One region of the Stappia sp. genome, then DNA from elsewhere that is predicted to be linked to it. Evidence: riboswitches for the same ligand, from Rfam matches in the RefSeq annotation. Region 1 holds a riboswitch; the other holds the start of a gene.
The links. A riboswitch is a leader RNA that binds a small molecule or an ion and turns the genes downstream of it on or off. The one in region 1 is predicted to bind S-adenosylmethionine.
Positions count from the first base shown of each region.

Region 1 (8,079 bases):
CGGGCCCGCTCCGCGACCGTCACCGCGCTGAAACCCACCCGCCTCGCCTTCATCGACAAACATGCCTTCGAGCGCTTCGCCGACCAGAACCCGGCGCTCTACCGCCACATGCTGTCGATCGTCGGAAAGCGCCTGCGGCAGGCCAACGATGTGCTCGCCGCGCGGTCCTTTCTACCGCTGCCCGGGCGCGTGGCGCAGACGCTGCTGCAACTGTCGGAAACCTTCGGCAAGCGGCTGGACGACGGGCGCATCCTCATCCACTACAAGCTGTCGCAGGCGGATATCGCCAACATGGCCGGCGCCGCGCGCGAGAACGTCAGCCGCGTGCTGAACGACTGGAAGCGCGCGGGAACGATCAGCCGGATCTCGGGCTATTACTGCCTGGAGAAACCCGAATGGCTGGAGCAGGCCTCGGCCTTGTAGGCGGGCCGCGACGTCGGAGGCGATTCGAAACCGTCACGATCATGTGGCGCTTCGATGATCATGAGTTGCATGGCTGAAAAATATTCTCTTTAAGATTGTCAATACATGCCTTTTTGCTTGGGTTTATTGCTGTGTAGTCACGTAGATTAAGAGGGCGGTAAGTCCGCATCGGCTACTCCGGGACAACTGTCGTGCCTCCTCGGGCCAGTATGGAGTGTCTCGTGATGCGGTTTTCCGACCTGACGATCCGGAACAAATTGCTTCTCAGCGCCGGAGCGTTGTTCTTTGTGTCTCTCGCCGGCGTGACCCTGTCCGGCTCCTTCGTGATGAGTTCGGCGATGGAAAAGGCCGCCCGAAACGAGGCCGGCGCGCTGTTGTCGGCCTATGCCGAGGATGTGGCGGGCGAGATCACACCCTACGCCACGGTCGCCAAGACGTCCGCGGCCGCCGTCGAAGGCCTGCTTGCCAACGGCATGCAGGATCGCGACCGTCTGGGCGATCTGATGATCCGAACGGTCGAGGCCAATCCGGATCTCGTCGGCATGACGCTGGCCTTCGAGCCCAACAAGCTGGACGGGCGCGACGCGGATTTCACCACCCACAAGTATTCCGACGCCTCGGGACGCTTCGTGCCCTATTTCTATTTCGACGCGAACGGCAATGTGACCACCGAGAAGCTGGTCATGACCAAGGAAGCCGGCACGGAAGGCTGGTACGACAAGCCGATCCGGGAAAACCGCTCGCTGATCACGCCGCCCTACGCCTATCCGATCGATGGCAAGGAAGTGCTGATGAGCACCATCAGCTGGGTGGTGCGCCAGAACGGCGAGGCCGTGGGCATCACCACCTCGGATCTGTCGCTCGCGAAGCTGGCCGAGATCATGTCCGCCCATCGCCCCTTCGGCGCGGGCGAGGTCAATCTGATCGGCGGCGACAATCTCTGGGTCGCCAATGCCGATACGTCAAAGCTGGGCCAGACCGTAACCGATGCCTCCGTCCTGGAAATGCTCGGCGGCGCGACGTCGGGTCACGCCATGAAGCGCTTCGGCGAGCGGTTCCTGGCCGTGGCGCCGGTGTCCTTCCCCGGCCTCGATGAGAAGTGGTACGTGGCGATCGACGTGCCGCACGCCGCCATGGTCGCCGGCGCCGTCACGGCGCGCAACACCATGCTCGCCATCTCGGCCGCCATGCTGCTGGCCGCGCTCGGCATCGTGTGGTTCGGCGCGGGCATGCTCGCCAACCCGGTGGCCCGCCTGACGGGCGTGATGCAGCGGCTGGCCGACGGGGACACGTCGGTCGACGTCGACGAAAGCGAGCGCAAGGACGAAATCGGCGCCATGGCCCGTGCCGTCGCCACGTTCCGCGAGAATGCCATCGAGCGCCAGCGTCTCGAAGCCGCGCAGAGCGAGGACGAAAAGGCCCGCATGGAGCGCCAGAAGCGCATCGAGAACCTGATCGGCGGGTTCCGCGAGACGGTTCAGGGTCTGATCGGCACGGTGGGCGAGACGGCGGCCGGCCTCGACCGCACCGCGCGCGATCTGTCGGCCAGCGCGCAGGACAGCGCGGAGCGCGCCAGCGAAACGTCCGAGGCAAGCTCCGTCGCGACCTCCAACGTCCAGACCGTGGCCTCGGCGGCGGAGGAGCTGTCGGCCTCCATCGCCGAGATCTCCCGCCAGGTCGGCCAGACCACCCAGGTGGTGGCGCAGGCGACCGAGGGCACCCATGCCACCAACGAGAAGATCGCCGGCCTCGCCGAGGCAGCGAGCAAGATCGGCGAGGTGGTCAAGCTGATCACCGACATCGCCGAGCAGACCAACCTGCTGGCGCTCAACGCCACCATCGAGGCGGCGCGCGCCGGGGAAGCCGGCAAGGGCTTCGCGGTCGTCGCGGCGGAGGTCAAGGAACTCGCCACCCAGACGTCGAAGGCGACGGAAGAGATCAGCGCGCAGATCGGCGCGATCCAGGGCTCGACCGGCGAGGCGGTGACGGCGATCGGCGAGATCGCGCAGATCATGCAGGAGGTGAACGGCTACACCACCTCGATCGCCTCGGCCGTCGAGCAGCAGGGGGCGGCGACCAGCGACATCTCGCGCTCGGTCCAGCAGGCCGCCCAGGGCACCAGCGCGGTGACCGGCAACATGGAGCGTCTGGCCGAGACGGTCGAGCGCACCAGCTCCGCCGCCGACACCGTGCTCGACGCCTCCGGCGCCATGAGCCAGAACACCGACGCCCTCAAGGCCGAAATCGACCGGTTCCTGGGCGAGGTCGCTGCCGCCTGACCCGGCGCGGCACTTCCAGGCCCGAGAGACGAAAGCGAACGGCGGGACCTGTGTCCCGCCGTTTTCATGTCTGCATCTCTGCAGCCGGGTTGGTGCGGATCAGCGCAGCCGGTGCTGGGCACGGAACTCCCAGGGCGTGACGACGCCGTCGGAGTTGGTGTCCGAGGCCCGGTAGCGTTCTTCGCCGGCGGCCATCCATTCCGCCTTCGACACCGATCCGTCGCCATTGGCGTCCATCGGGGCGAAGCGGGCGGCCTTGGCCTCCTGGCGCGCCTGCATGCGCTCCGGATTGCGGCCCTGACCCGGCCCCATGCGCACGTCCATGTATTCCTCTTGCGTGAGGCTGCCGTCGCCGTCGGCGTCCATGGCGTAGAAGACGGCCTCGCGCTGGGCCGCGGCCTCGTCGTCGCTGATGCGTCCGTCGTCGTTGGCGTCGAGGATCGCGAAGCGCTGCATGGCGCCGCCGTCGCCGCGCATTCCCATGCCGGCCCCCATGCCGCGACCCTGGCCCTGACCTTGGCCCCAGCCTTGCATTCCCTGCCCCTGCATCCCCTGGCCCGGCGTCTGCGCGGCCGCGGGGAGGGGAGCGACGGCGAGGACGCCGGCACAAAGCGCAAGTGAAAAGAAGAATTTGAGGGGCATACACATGAGAGCCTCCGCGCGATTGTGGGACAGGCACCAGTGTGTCGGACGTGGGCCCGACTGCATTGATAGATATCAAGATGTGAATGTTGTGAGCGGCCCCGGCGGCCCGGGCCGAAGCGTTGGCAAGCGGCGCGACCGTCGGTAGGGTTTGCTCACAGGAACCGCAGGTCGCCCGATGCGGGCGGCCCTGGAGCAATTTCAGCAAAGTCGGAGACTTTCGCGCTCGCGAAATTGCGGAAAAACAGAGACATGGAGCATTTCGAGTGATTCAGCATTCACGAGAAATGCTCTGGGAAAGGACGTCGGGTGAGTGAGGAGATCGAGACGCAGGCGCCGGTCGGCGAGCTGACGCTGCGCACCATGGCCATGCCGGCCGACACCAATGCGGCCGGGGACATCTTCGGTGGATGGGTGCTGTCGCAGATGGATCTGGCGGGCGGGATCGCCGCCGGCCAGCGCGCCGCCGGGCGCGTTGTCACGATTTCCGTCGAGCGGATGACCTTCATCCGCCCGGTCAAGGTGGGCGACGTGCTCTGCGTCTATTGCGCGATCGGCAGCGTCGGCCGGACCTCGCTGAAGGTGGCGATCGAGGCCTGGGCGCTGCGCCAGAATATCGGCCGGCGCGAGAAGGTGACGGATGCCACCTTCACCTTCGTTGCCGTCGATGACGAGGGGCGCCCGCGTCCCGTGCCGGAGATGGCCTTGCTCTCCGGCTGAGGCTCAACGCCGGGCGGAACGTGGTCTTGCCGCGTTCCGGGACCGGGTGAAGAGCGCGAGGGCCTGCGCCGGGTGCCGGGCGGCGATGTCGCGCAGCAGCGGCTCGTCGATCGCCTTTCGGCAGCCGCTTGCCCACAGGCGCAACTGGGCGGCCAGTCGGGCGGAGCGTTGCGCGGCGGAGAGCCTGCCGGTCTGAGCAGTCCCGGTTTCGCGCAAAGCCGAGGCGGCGAGTCCGGTCATTCGCATTCCAAGCGCCAGCACCCGCAGTTCCGCCAGCGTGGGGCCTGCGCGCCCTTGCGCCGGGAGGATGCGTGCCGGCTCGCGTTCGCGGCGCTGCCCCTGCGGCTCAGGACAACCGTCGGCAGCGCGGCTTTCGGACGAGGCGGAGGACGGTGTGAGGGACGCGGCTGGGGACGCGGCGGGGGTGACCATTAAAAAATCCTCCTTCGGTTTCCCGAGGAGGACTGGCGCGTTTGCGGGGATCGTCTCGAAGCCGCTTCGTTGCCGCAGATGCGGCCACATCCCCGTGAGCGGTGCGCAATCGGAACGATCCGTTGCGTCCGTCCGTCAGGGAAACCACCTTGCCCGGCGGGCAGGTTGGCGAGGGCGCCAGCCCTTCTCTTGATGACGGATGGGTTGTGCCATGGCCGGCCGGCCCGTGCAAGACGTTTGTCGCGGGTCAGCTGCGCGGATCGTCGTCCAGGTCCTCGGCCGGCGGCTCACTCGGGTCCGTGGTGTCGGCTTCCGCGCGGGGGTCCAGCGCCATGGTCTCGGGCGTTGCGAAACGGGCCGCCGAGGCCATCGCCACGAAGTCCTCGCGGTCCGCCGGCGCGATGGCCTCGCGCCGTGTGATCCGCCACAGGGCGAACAGCAACAGCGCCCCATGGGCAACGGAGGTAACCGCGAACAGGCCCTGCGGGGTCGTCACGCTCATCACCAGCGCGGCGGCGAGCGGGCCGATGACCGAGCCGATGCCGAACATCAGCAGCAGGCCGCCGCTCACCTTGAGGAAATCGCCGGGCGCGGCGTGGTCGCTCGCATGCGCGACGATCACCGGATACATGGCGTAGATCATGCCGCCGAAGGCGGAGACAAGAGCGATGACGAGGCCGGGCGGCAGCAGCCCGCCGGCCGCGAGCATGCCGCCGATGGCGCAGGCGAGCGCCGCGATGGCGATCAGCACATAGCGCCGGTCCATGCGGTCGGAGAGCAGACCCACGGGGATCTGGATCAGCGCGCCGGCGAGCAGCGCGGCCGACATCATGGTGGCGATGCTGGTCACCGACAGGCCGATCTGCCGCCCGTAGACCGCGCCGAGCGTGCCGAAGGCGCTGTTCGATACGCCGACGAGGAAGATGCTGATCACCGCCACCGGCGAGTTGCGCCAGAGCGCGGTGATGTCGAGCTCGGCCTGCGCGAGCGGGGCGGGGGCGGCGGCCGTCGACAGGGCGGTCGGCAGAAGCGCCAGCGAATAGACGATCGAGCCGACCACGAAGAACACGAAGCCCGCCGGATCGCCGAGCGTCAGCAGCATCTGGCCGATGGTCGTCGCGGCCAGATTGATCATCGTGTAGAGGCCGAAGATCCGTCCGCGCGTGTTGGTGGTGGCGCGTTCGTTGAGCCAGCTTTCCACCACCATCGCCGCGCCGGCGAAACAGAATCCCGACAGCGCCCTGAGCGGCACCCAGCCGGCCGGATGCAGGATCAGCAGGTTGAGCAGGACGACGATCCCGGCGGTGGAGCAGAACACGCCGAAGGTGCGGATGTGGCCGACGCGCTTCACCACATGCGGCGTCAGCAGGCAGCCGGCGACATAGCCGATTGCCCAGCCCGTTCCCAGCAGGCCGAGGGCGGTGTCCGAAAAGCCCTCGATGGAGCCGCGCAGCGGCAGCAAAAGGCCGTGCAGCCCGCCGGCGAGCAGAAGGAGGGCGGAGCCGGCCAGAAGCGCGGCGATGGGCAGGAACTGGGTCATCGGCTCGTTGATGGCGCGGCGACGGCGCCCGCGTCAACCGTCGGTGTCATGGTTTGCGCGTGGAGGCCCCGCGCGGAAGCTCCTTGCGGCGGGTCAGTAATGCGGTGGCTTGACGCCGGGCGCATTGCGCGCGCTGGCGTCCTCCAGCTCGTCCATGTGGTCTTCGAGCGCGGCGAGCTTGCGGGTGAGCAGATCGATCTGCCCGGCTTGCCGCGTCACCACATCGTTCAACTCGTCGATGGCGAGCTGGGCATGGGCGAGATCGGTTTCGAGTTTTTCGAGGCGGGCGTCGGTGTCGCTGGTCATGGTGCAGGTGTCTTCGAAAAGGGAGTGGGCCGTCGCGATCCATCGGAACCATAGGCCGGTTCGCACTGCTTTGCCTACGGTGCCGGTCAAGGTTTGCCCCGCCCGGCGAGGGGATTTGCCCGGCAAAACGAGAAAGGGCGGCCAGCAGGCCGCCCTTTCCGCAAATGTCGGTTCCGATGGACTTCTCAGAAGTCCCTGCCGCCCTCGAAACCGGCTGTTGCCGGTTTCGACCTGGCATAGCTGAAACCGGCTGTTGCCGGTTTCAGCATCTGGAGCAATGGGCGGTTCCGATGGACTTCTTAGAAGTCCATGCCGCCCATGCCGCCGCCCGGCATCGCCGGCGCGCCGCCATCCTTCTTCGGCAGCTCGGCCACCATCGCTTCGGTGGTGATGAGCAGGCCGGCGACGGAGGCCGCATCCTGGAGCGCGGTGCGCACGACTTTGGTCGGGTCGATGATGCCGGCCGCGATCATGTCGACGTACTCTTCGCTCTGCGCGTTGAAGCCGAAGTTCTCGTCCGGGTTCTCGAGGATCTTGCCGACCACGATCGAGCCTTCCACGCCGGCGTTCTCGGCGATCTGGCGGATCGGGGCCTCAAGCGCGCGCAGCACGATCTTGATGCCGGCCATGATGTCCGGGTTGTCGGAGGTGAGGCCCTCGACGGCCTTCTTGGCGCGCAGAAGCGCGGTGCCGCCGCCCGGGACGATGCCTTCCTCCACGGCCGCGCGGGTCGCGTTGAGGGCGTCGTCGACGCGGTCCTTCTTCTCCTTCACCTCGACCTCGGTCGCGCCGCCGACGCGGATCACCGCGACGCCGCCGGCGAGCTTGGCCAGGCGCTCCTGGAGCTTCTCGCGGTCGTAGTCCGAGGTGGTCTCCTCGATCTGCGCCTTGATCTGCGCGACGCGGCCCTCGATGTCTTCCTTGGCGCCGGCGCCATCGACGATGGTCGTGGTCTCCTTGGTGATCTCGACCTTCTCGGCGGTGCCGAGCATGTCGAGCGTCACGTTCTCGAGCTTGATGCCGAGATCCTCGGAAATCACCGTGCCGCCGGTCAGGACGGCGATGTCCTCGAGCATGGCCTTGCGGCGGTCACCGAAGCCCGGAGCCTTGACGGCGGCGATCTTCAGGCCGCCACGCAGCTTGTTGACCACGAGGGTGGCGAGCGCCTCGCCCTCGACGTCCTCGGCGATGATGAGCAGCGGACGGCTGGACTGCACGACCGACTCCAGGATCGGCAGCATGGCCTGCAGGTTGGAGAGCTTCTTCTCGTGCAGGAGAATGTAGGGCTTCTCCAGATCCGCGATCATCTTCTCGGCGTTGGTCACGAAGTACGGCGACAGGTAACCGCGGTCGAACTGCATGCCCTCGACGACCTCGAGCTCGGTCTCGAGCGACTTGGCTTCCTCGACGGTGATCACACCCTCGTTGCCGACCTTCTGCATCGCCTTGGCGATGTCGTCGCCGACCTGCTTGTCGCCGTTGGCCGAGATGGTGCCGACCTGGGCAACCTCGTCGGAGGTGGTGATGGTCTTGGAGCGGGCCTCCAGATCCTTCACCGCGGCCTGGGCGGCGAGATCGACGCCGCGCTTCAGGTCCATCGGGTTCATGCCGGCGGCCACGGCCTTGGCGCCTTCCTTGACGATCGCCTGGGCCAGCACGGTCGCGGTGGTGGTGCCGTCGCCCGCGACGTCGTTCGTCTTGGAGGCGACTTCGCGCACCATCTGCGCGCCCATGTTC
Region 1 covers NZ_CP157793.1:313,122-321,200, forward strand. Annotated here, with positions in the region: gene ABL312_RS01405 (Crp/Fnr family transcriptional regulator) at 1-423, shown strand, start outside; gene ABL312_RS01410 (methyl-accepting chemotaxis protein) at 648-2,702, shown strand; gene ABL312_RS01415 (EF-hand domain-containing protein) at 2,802-3,236, opposite strand; gene ABL312_RS01420 (acyl-CoA thioesterase) at 3,708-4,064, shown strand; gene ABL312_RS01425 (hypothetical protein) at 4,068-4,496, opposite strand; SAM-I-IV-variant riboswitch at 4,552-4,697, opposite strand; gene ABL312_RS01430 (MFS transporter) at 4,744-6,036, opposite strand; gene ABL312_RS01435 (SlyX family protein) at 6,130-6,342, opposite strand; gene groL (chaperonin GroEL) at 6,642-8,079, opposite strand, start outside.

Region 2 (8,079 bases), 230 kb from region 1:
ATTGGCGATCACGCGCTCGCCGAGGTCAACGGCGTCGGCCCGCGACGTGTTCCGACACACCAGCGCGAATTCATCGCCGCCGAGACGGGCGCAATGGACGTCCTCCCCGGCGAGACTGCGCAGCATGTCGGCGATCTGCCGGAGCAGCGCATCCCCGCCGCTGTGGCCGCACAGATCGTTGACGATCTTGAACTCGTCGAGGTCGATGGTGACGAGCGCCGCGCTCTCGCCGCTCTCGGCGGCCCGCGCCAGCACGTCTTCCAGCGCCTCTTTCAGCGCGTGCCGGTTGCACAGGCCGGTCAGCGCGTCCTCGCGCGCCTGCCGCCGCAGCTTGGCCGACAGGTGCGCCGCCTCGGTGATGTCGCGCAGCACGATGATGGCGCCGGTGACCCTTCCCCGATCGTCGCGATAGGGATCCATCCGCACCCGGATGTGCCGCGCCTCCGTGTCGGTCAGCCGCAACTCGTGTTCGTATTCGACCGAGGTTCCGGCGAAACAGATCTCGAACTGGCGCCGGGCGCGGCTGTCGAAGCGCTCCGCCCCGATCAGATCGCGCACGTGCAGGCCGGGGAAATCCTCCGGTTCCATGCCGTAGAAGGCCGCATTGGCGGCATTCGTCATCTTGTAGCGGAAATCGGTGCCGACGACGGAAATGCGGTCGGTCGTCTGGCGCACGATCTCCTCGTGCATGGACAGACGCTCGCGCATTTTCTGAAAGGGCGTCACGTCGCGCACGCTGGAGATCACGCAGGCGACAGCGCCGGCCTCGTCGTGGACGGGCTGCAGCAGCACCTCCAGCGTCTTGCCCCGCGTCCGGTCGCGCGCGCCGGCGGCATGCAGACGGGCCGGACGCCCCTCGAAGGCCGCGTCCAGCACCGGCTTTCGCAGCGCGAACACACGGTCCCCGAGGATATCCGCCACGTGCTTGCCGATCACCTGCGCCCGCGTCAGCCCCTCCATCTCGAGGAAGGCCGCATCGACCTCGCCGATACGGTAGTCGCGGTCGCAGACGAAGACGCCGGCGCGGTTGAGGTCGATGATCGCCGCCTGCACCGTCTCGCGCGGCAACGGCAGCATCCAGTCGCCGACCGCAGGTGATGCGGAAGAACCGGCCGGCGCCTGTGCCCGATGTCGCCCCACCCCAGGCGTCATGCGCGCGGACCGATGACCATGTCCCAGGGCGCGGGCTTGCCCACGTGATAGCCCTGAACGAGGCTGACGCCGAGGTCCTGCAGGGTTTCCAGCGTCCGCGCATCCTCCACGAACTCCGCGACCACGCGCACCTGCATGGCCGCCGCCACCGCCACGATGCCCGCCACGATGGTCTGCTGAACCGGATCGTTGGCCACGTCGCCGATGATGTTGCCGTCGATCTTCAGCATGTCGACGTCGAAGTGACGGAGATAGCCGAAGGACGACAGGCCCGAGCCGAAATCGTCCAGGATGATGCCGCAGTCGCGCGACTTCAGTGCCGCGATCAGATCCTGGGCGGTCTCCATGGAGCGCACCGCCGAGGTTTCCGTGATCTCGAAGGCGAGCCGTCCGTGCAGGGTCGGATGACGGTCGAGCTCGGCGAGCAGGAAATCGCGAAACTCGGAGTCGCCGACGGACTGGCCCGACAGATTGACCGTGAGGAAGACCCGGTCGTCGGCCTCCGCCATGCGCTCCAGAACATGGCGCACGACCCAGCGGTCGACCCTCGTCATCATCTGGTGGCGCTCCGCCGCGGCGATGAAGGCGCCCGGCGGAAACGCCCGGCCGTCGGGGCCGATCACGCGCAGCAGAACCTCGTGGTAGCTGCCGCTCACACCGTCGATGGCCGCAATGGGCATCGCATAGAGTTCGAAGCGACCGTTCGCCAGCGCGTCCTGCACGATGCGCAGATTGCCGACTTCCTCGAACCGCGCCTGGATCTCCGTATCGCCCGGATGATACACGGAAATCCGCGACCCGCCCTTTTCCTTGGCGAGACGGCATGCCCGGTCGGCCCAGTTGATGACGTCGTAGACTGTGGGCATCGCGGTCTCGAACACGTCCTTGTCGAGATAGGCGAGGCCGATGCTGGCACGGATCGCGTAGCGCGCGCCTTCCCAGTCGAAGCCGGTGGTCTCAAGCGTCGCGATGATGCGGTCGGCCAGCAGCTCGCCGGCGCGCGCCGCCGCCCCCGACAGCACGATGGCGAATTCGTCGCCCCCCAGCCGCGCGATATGGGCGCCGCTCGACATCGAGCGCAGCAGCCCGGCCACCTGCTTCAGCAGGGCGTCGCCGGCGCTGTGGCCGGCGAGATCGTTCACGACCTTGAAGCCATCGAGATCCACCAGCATGAAAGCCGACAGGCATGCATCGGTTTCGCACCCGGTGCGCGCGCATTTGGCGATCCGCGCCTGCAATTCTTCTTCCAGCGCATATCGATTGGCGAGGCCGGTCAGCGTGTCCTGGCGGGCGCGGCGCTCCAGCTCCTCGCGCATCAGCGCCGCCTTGGTGACATCGCGGCGGGTGATCGCGGCCCCGGTGATCACGCCGTCCTCGCCACGAAAGGGCACGCAGGTCAGTTCGTAGAAGGCGACGCTGCCATCCTCGGCCTCGAGGCGGAAGTCGTATTCGACCCGCTCGCCGGCGAACACGCGGGACAGGTTCGGCTCGGCCCGGTTGCGGAAGTTCTCCTCGCCGATCACGTCGCGCACGTGCCGCCCGATGATCTCCTGCGCGGTCAGGCCCCAGGTTTCGGCGTTCGCCCGGTTCGACATCAGGATGCGAAAATCGGTGCTGACGACCGCCATCGCCTCGCTCGACTGGCGCACGACCTCCTCGTGCATGGAGACCCGGGTCTCGAGCTCGTAAAGGGTGGTCGTGTCCTCCATCAGGAGAAGGATGCCGCAAATGAGGCCGTCCTCGCTGCGGATCGGCTCCAGCGTGAGGCGGATCAGAAGATCGCGCGTCGAACGGCGCATGCCCCACTCGACGAAACATTGCCGCTCGCCGGCCAGCGCCGCCTCAAGCGCGGGCTTTCGATACTCGAAGAGCGCCTCGCCGAAGACACTCGCCATGGTGCGCCCGAGCACCTCGGCGCGGTCGAACCCCTCATGCGCCAGAAAGGCATCGTTGATGCCCCGGATCACGTAGTCGCTGTCGTAGAACAGCGAGCGCACGGGCGAGGTGTAGAAGGCCGTGCGGAAGGCATCGTTCAGGAAAGCGAGAGGGTCAGCGGGATAGCCATTCAACAAATCGACAGCGTTGCGGTTCGATGCCACGACGGTTCGCCCCTTCAGACCCTCTACGGCCGTCTCCCAGCCCCTCAAGGCAGTCTGTGATTTGAAGTATTAAGATAGCAGAAAAGAAGTGCGATTCGATCATATATTTTTTCAGGACACTTCAGGATTTCGACACGCCCCGCAGCGGCTCTTCATGGTCTTGTCGGCGGGAGAACACAGACCGCAGAACACAACTATTTATTGCAATTCGACAGATCGAAGTACAATCCAGAGACGGCGGGACGCCGCCGCACTCGGGCCATGCGTGCGCGCACATGAATGCCTTTTTCACGCAGACCAGGATCAAGGCCGCTCAGTTGATGCTGCGCTGCTCGCCGGGAATGTCGAGCGAGAAGGCGGGGATCGCAATGTCGAAGCGGCCACCTTCGAGGTCTTCCATCTCATAGGTTCCGCGCATCATGCCGGACGGCGTGCGCAAGGGACATCCGGAGGTGTATTCGAAGCGCTCGCCAGGCGCGAGCACCGGCTGTTCGCCGACGACACCGAGGCCACGCACCTCTTCCTCGCGGCCCAGCGCATCGACGATCCGCCAGTGACGCGCGCGCAGGCGCACGGTCTCCTGTCCCAGATTGACGATCTCCACGGTGTAGGCCCAGAGGAACTGGTTGGCCTGCGGGTCGGATTCCTCCGCCAGATAGAACGGCTCGACCGTCACCTGAATACCGTGCGTGAGGGCGCGATACATGCATTTCCTCTCCCGTCTCGCGTGACGCGCGCCAGAGGGCGCCTCACGAGCATAGCGCGACGGCGGCCGGTTTCCAGCCTTGCGCGCCGCGTCGACGGGGTCCGGAAGAGGCGGCGATGACGCGAGCGTGAGCGGATGCGACTTGCGCGCGGGGCCCGTCCGGTCCATCCAGACGCAACCTCTGCGCCGCTTGATGATCCGGGACCGCCATGTTCGATACGCGCCTGCGCCGTCTGATCGATCCGCCCCTCGACGCCGCCGGGCGGCAGCTTGCCGCGCGCGGGGTCACGGCCGACGCGATCACGCTCGCCGGCTTCGGCGTCGGGCTCGCCGGCGCGCTCGCCATCGCGCTCGGCCACCCGGGCCTCGCCGTGGTTCTGATCCTCGTCAACCGGCTGGCGGACGGGCTCGACGGCGCGGTCGCGCGCGCCAGCCACAAGACCGACCGCGGCGGCTATCTCGACATCGTGCTCGACTTCTTCTTCTACGGCGCGGTGCCGTTTGCCTTCGCGCTCGCCGATACGTCCACCAACGCGCTGGCCGCGAGCGCCCTTCTGCTCAGCTTCTACATGAACGGCGCGAGCTTCCTCGGCTTCTCGGTCATGGCGGCGAAACGCGGCATGACCACCGACATTCAGGGCCAGAAGTCGCTCTATTACCTCGGCGGCCTCGCCGAAGGCGCGGAGACCATCGCCGTCTTCCTGGCCATGTGCCTGTTTCCGACAGCCTTCGCGGCGATCGCCTGGAGCTTCGCCGCCGTCTGCGTCGTCTCGGCGAGCGCGCGGGTGATCCTGGTCGCGCGAATGCTGCGCGAATGACACCTGCGCCCGACCGCGCCCGGTCGGGATCAGTCCCGCGCGGCGTCGAGGGCCGCCAGAATGTCCGTGGCCAGATCCTCGGCGTTTTCCAGCCCGACCGACAGCCGGAGCAGCCCGTCGGTGATGCCCAGTTCGGCGCGCGCCTCTTCCTTCAGGCTCTGGTGCGTCGTCGTCGCCGGATGGGTCACCAGGCTCTTGGCGTCGCCGAGATTGTTGGAGAGCTTGACGATCTCAAGCGCATTGGCGAAGCGGAAGGCCGCCTGCTTGCCACCCGCGACCTCGAAGGCCAGCATCGTCGAACCGGCCTTCATCTGCCGCCGGGCGAGGTCCGCCTGCGGATGGTCGGCGCGGCCGGGATAGATCAGCCGCGCGACCGCCGGATGGTCGGCGATGCGGTCGGCGAGTACGGCCGCCGTTTCCGTCTGGCGGGTGACGCGCAAGGGCAGCGTCTCCAGCCCCTTCAGCAGGACCCAGGCGTTGAACGGGCTCATCGCCGGGCCGGTGTGCTTGATGAGCGGCATCACCTCGTCGGCGATCCACTCCGCATCCGAAAGCACGGCACCGCCCAGACAGCGGCCCTGCCCGTCGATGTGCTTGGTGGCGGAATAGACGACCACATCCGCGCCCAGGTCCAGCGGCGACTGCCACAGCGGCGTTGCGAAGACATTATCGACGATGAGCCGCGCGCCGACCTTGTGCGCCATCTCCGCCACCGCCGCGATATCGATCACCTCCAACGTCGGATTGGTCGGGCTTTCCAGGAAACAGGCGACCGTCTCGGGCCGGATCGCGGCGCGCCACTGGTCGAGATCTGTGCCGTCGACCAGCGTCGAGGCAACGCCCATGCGCGGCAGCAGCGTTTCCACGATGTAGCGGCAGGAGCCGAACAGCGCCTTGGCCGCGACGACGTGATCGCCGGCCTTGCAGCAGGCCATCAGCGCCAGATTGACCGCCGCCATGCCGCTTGCCGTGCCGCGTGCGGCCTCCGCGCCTTCCAGTTCGGCGATGCGGGCCTCGAACATGGCCACCGTCGGATTGGCATAGCGCGAGTAGACGAAGCCCGGATCGTCGCCGTTGAAGCGGGCTTCCGCCGCTTCCGCGCTGTCGTAGACGAAGCCTTGCGTCAGGAACATCGCCTCGGAGGTCTCCCCGAAGGGCGAGCGCGTCGTGCCGCCATGAACGAGCGCGGTTTCGGGGTGCCAGCGGCGAGTGGTCGAAGTCATCGTGGTCTCCAAAGCAAAAACCCCGGCCGTTCGGCCGGGGTTTTTGCAACCCGGCCTTTTTAGCGACTTGTTTAACGTGGCTGCAAGCCGGCCGGCTCAAATCACCACGGAGTGGACAGGTTCTTAGGCGAACCCCTCCCCTGCGTCAACTGCCTGGCACGCTCGCCCGCGCCCCGCCGCCACCCGGGACGTGCAAAACGACCGCGCTTGCGCTAAGGACGGCACACAAAACGGGGACAGGCGACGACATGACCGCAACCGACCAGGGCATCCTTCCCGCACAGGCGCTCGAAACCATGTTCGCGCAGGGCGCGATCACTTCGCCTCGCCAGCCGGATGGCGACCAGATCCAGCCCGCGAGCCTCGATCTGCGGCTCGGGCCGCTCGCCTACCGGGTGCGCGCCAGCTTTCTGCCCGGCGCGGGCGCGAAGGTGATGGACAAGCTCGACCGGCTGAAGCTCCACGCCTTCGACCTGACGCGCGGCGCGGTGCTCGAAACCGGCTGCGTCTACATCGTCCCGCTGATGGAGGGGCTGGCGCTGCCGGACGACGTGTCGGCCACCACCAACCCGAAGAGCTCCACCGGACGGCTCGACGTCTTCACCCGCGTCATCACCGACGAGGGCCGCGCCTTCGACACGGTGCCGGCCGGCTATCGCGGCCCGCTCTACGCCGAAATCAGCCCGCGCACCTTTCCCGTGCTGGTGCGCGAGGGCTCCAGGCTGTCGCAGATCCGCTTCCGCAAGGGCGCGCCGACGGTGCCCGACGCCGAGCTTCAGGCCGTGCATCTGGCGCAGGAACTCGTCTCCGGCGGCGACACGGCGATCGCCGGCGGGGTGCATCTCACCATCGACCTTCAGGGCGAGGGGCCGGGCAGCCTGATCGGCTATCGCGGCAAGCGCCACACCGGCGTGATCGACATGGACGCCAAGGCCGCGCAGGACCCGCTCGACTTCTGGGAGCCCATCGTCAACCGCGGCGAGGCGGCGCTCATCCTCGATCCCAACGAGTTCTACATCCTCGTCTCGCGCGAGGCGGTGCATGTGCCGCCGCTCTTCGCGGCCGAGATGGTGCCCTTCGATCCGCTGGTCGGCGAGTTCCGGGTGCATTACGCGGGCTTCTTCGATCCCGGCTTCGGACATTCCGAGATCGGCGGCGGCGGCTCGCGCGCCGTGCTCGAGGTGCGCTCGCACGAGGTGCCCTTCATCGTCGAGCACGGCCAGACCGTCGGCCGGCTCGTTTACGAACACATGCAGGAACGCCCGCGCACGCTCTACGGCGAGGGCATCGGCTCCAACTACCAGGGCCAGGCGCTGAAACTGTCGAAACACTTCCGGGCAAGCGTCTGATAGCAGGCATCCGGCATTCGGCCACCGGTCCCGGCGGGCCGGACAGCGAGACGACCCCTCAGCTTCGCGTGACCATGACAAAGCCTGACCGATGGCCAACATCCTGGAAACAGACCTCTATCCTCCGATCAAGGCCTTTCTCGCGGCGCAGGGCTACGAGGTGAAGGCGGAAGTCGGCGCCGCCGATGTCGTCGCCCGCCGGGGCACGGAGGATCCCGTGATCGTCGAGCTGAAAACGGGGTTCAGCTTGGGTCTTTTTCATCAGGCGATCGCGCGGCAGTCGATCACCGATTCCGTCTATGTGGCGGTCCCCCGGCTGGCGGGCCGCAGATTTCAGGCAGCCCTGAAGAACAATCTCAAGCTCGCCCGCCGCCTTGGCCTCGGGCTGATCACGGTGCGCCTGTCGGACGCGCTGGTCGAAGTGCATCTGGATCCCGCCCCGTTCACCCCGCGCAAGTCGAAACCGCGCAAGGACCGCTTGCTGAGGGAGTTCGCCCGCCGGGTCGGCGACCCGAACACCGGGGGCTCGACACGGGTCGCCCTGGTAACCGCCTATCGGCAGGACGCGCTGCGCTGCGCCGCCCATCTCGACGCGAATGGCCCCAGCCGGGGCGCGGAGGTGGCCAGGGCGACCGGCGTGGCCCGCGCGACACGACTGATGGCCGACGATCATTACGGCTGGTTCGAACGGGTGGACCGCGGCGTCTATGCGTTGACCCCGAAGGGCGCCGC
Region 2 covers NZ_CP157793.1:541,914-549,992, reverse strand. Annotated here, with positions in the region: gene ABL312_RS02480 (EAL domain-containing protein) at 1-1,077, opposite strand, end outside; gene ABL312_RS02475 (EAL domain-containing protein) at 1,149-3,251, opposite strand; gene apaG (Co2+/Mg2+ efflux protein ApaG) at 3,565-3,957, opposite strand; gene ABL312_RS02465 (CDP-alcohol phosphatidyltransferase family protein) at 4,167-4,775, shown strand; gene ABL312_RS02460 (O-succinylhomoserine sulfhydrylase) at 4,805-5,998, opposite strand; SAM riboswitch at 6,037-6,116, opposite strand; gene ABL312_RS02455 (2'-deoxycytidine 5'-triphosphate deaminase) at 6,247-7,347, shown strand; gene ABL312_RS02450 (DUF2161 family putative PD-(D/E)XK-type phosphodiesterase) at 7,439-8,079, shown strand, end outside.
Region 2: another riboswitch for S-adenosylmethionine. It lies ahead of ABL312_RS02460 (O-succinylhomoserine sulfhydrylase); the one in region 1 lies ahead of ABL312_RS01425 (hypothetical protein).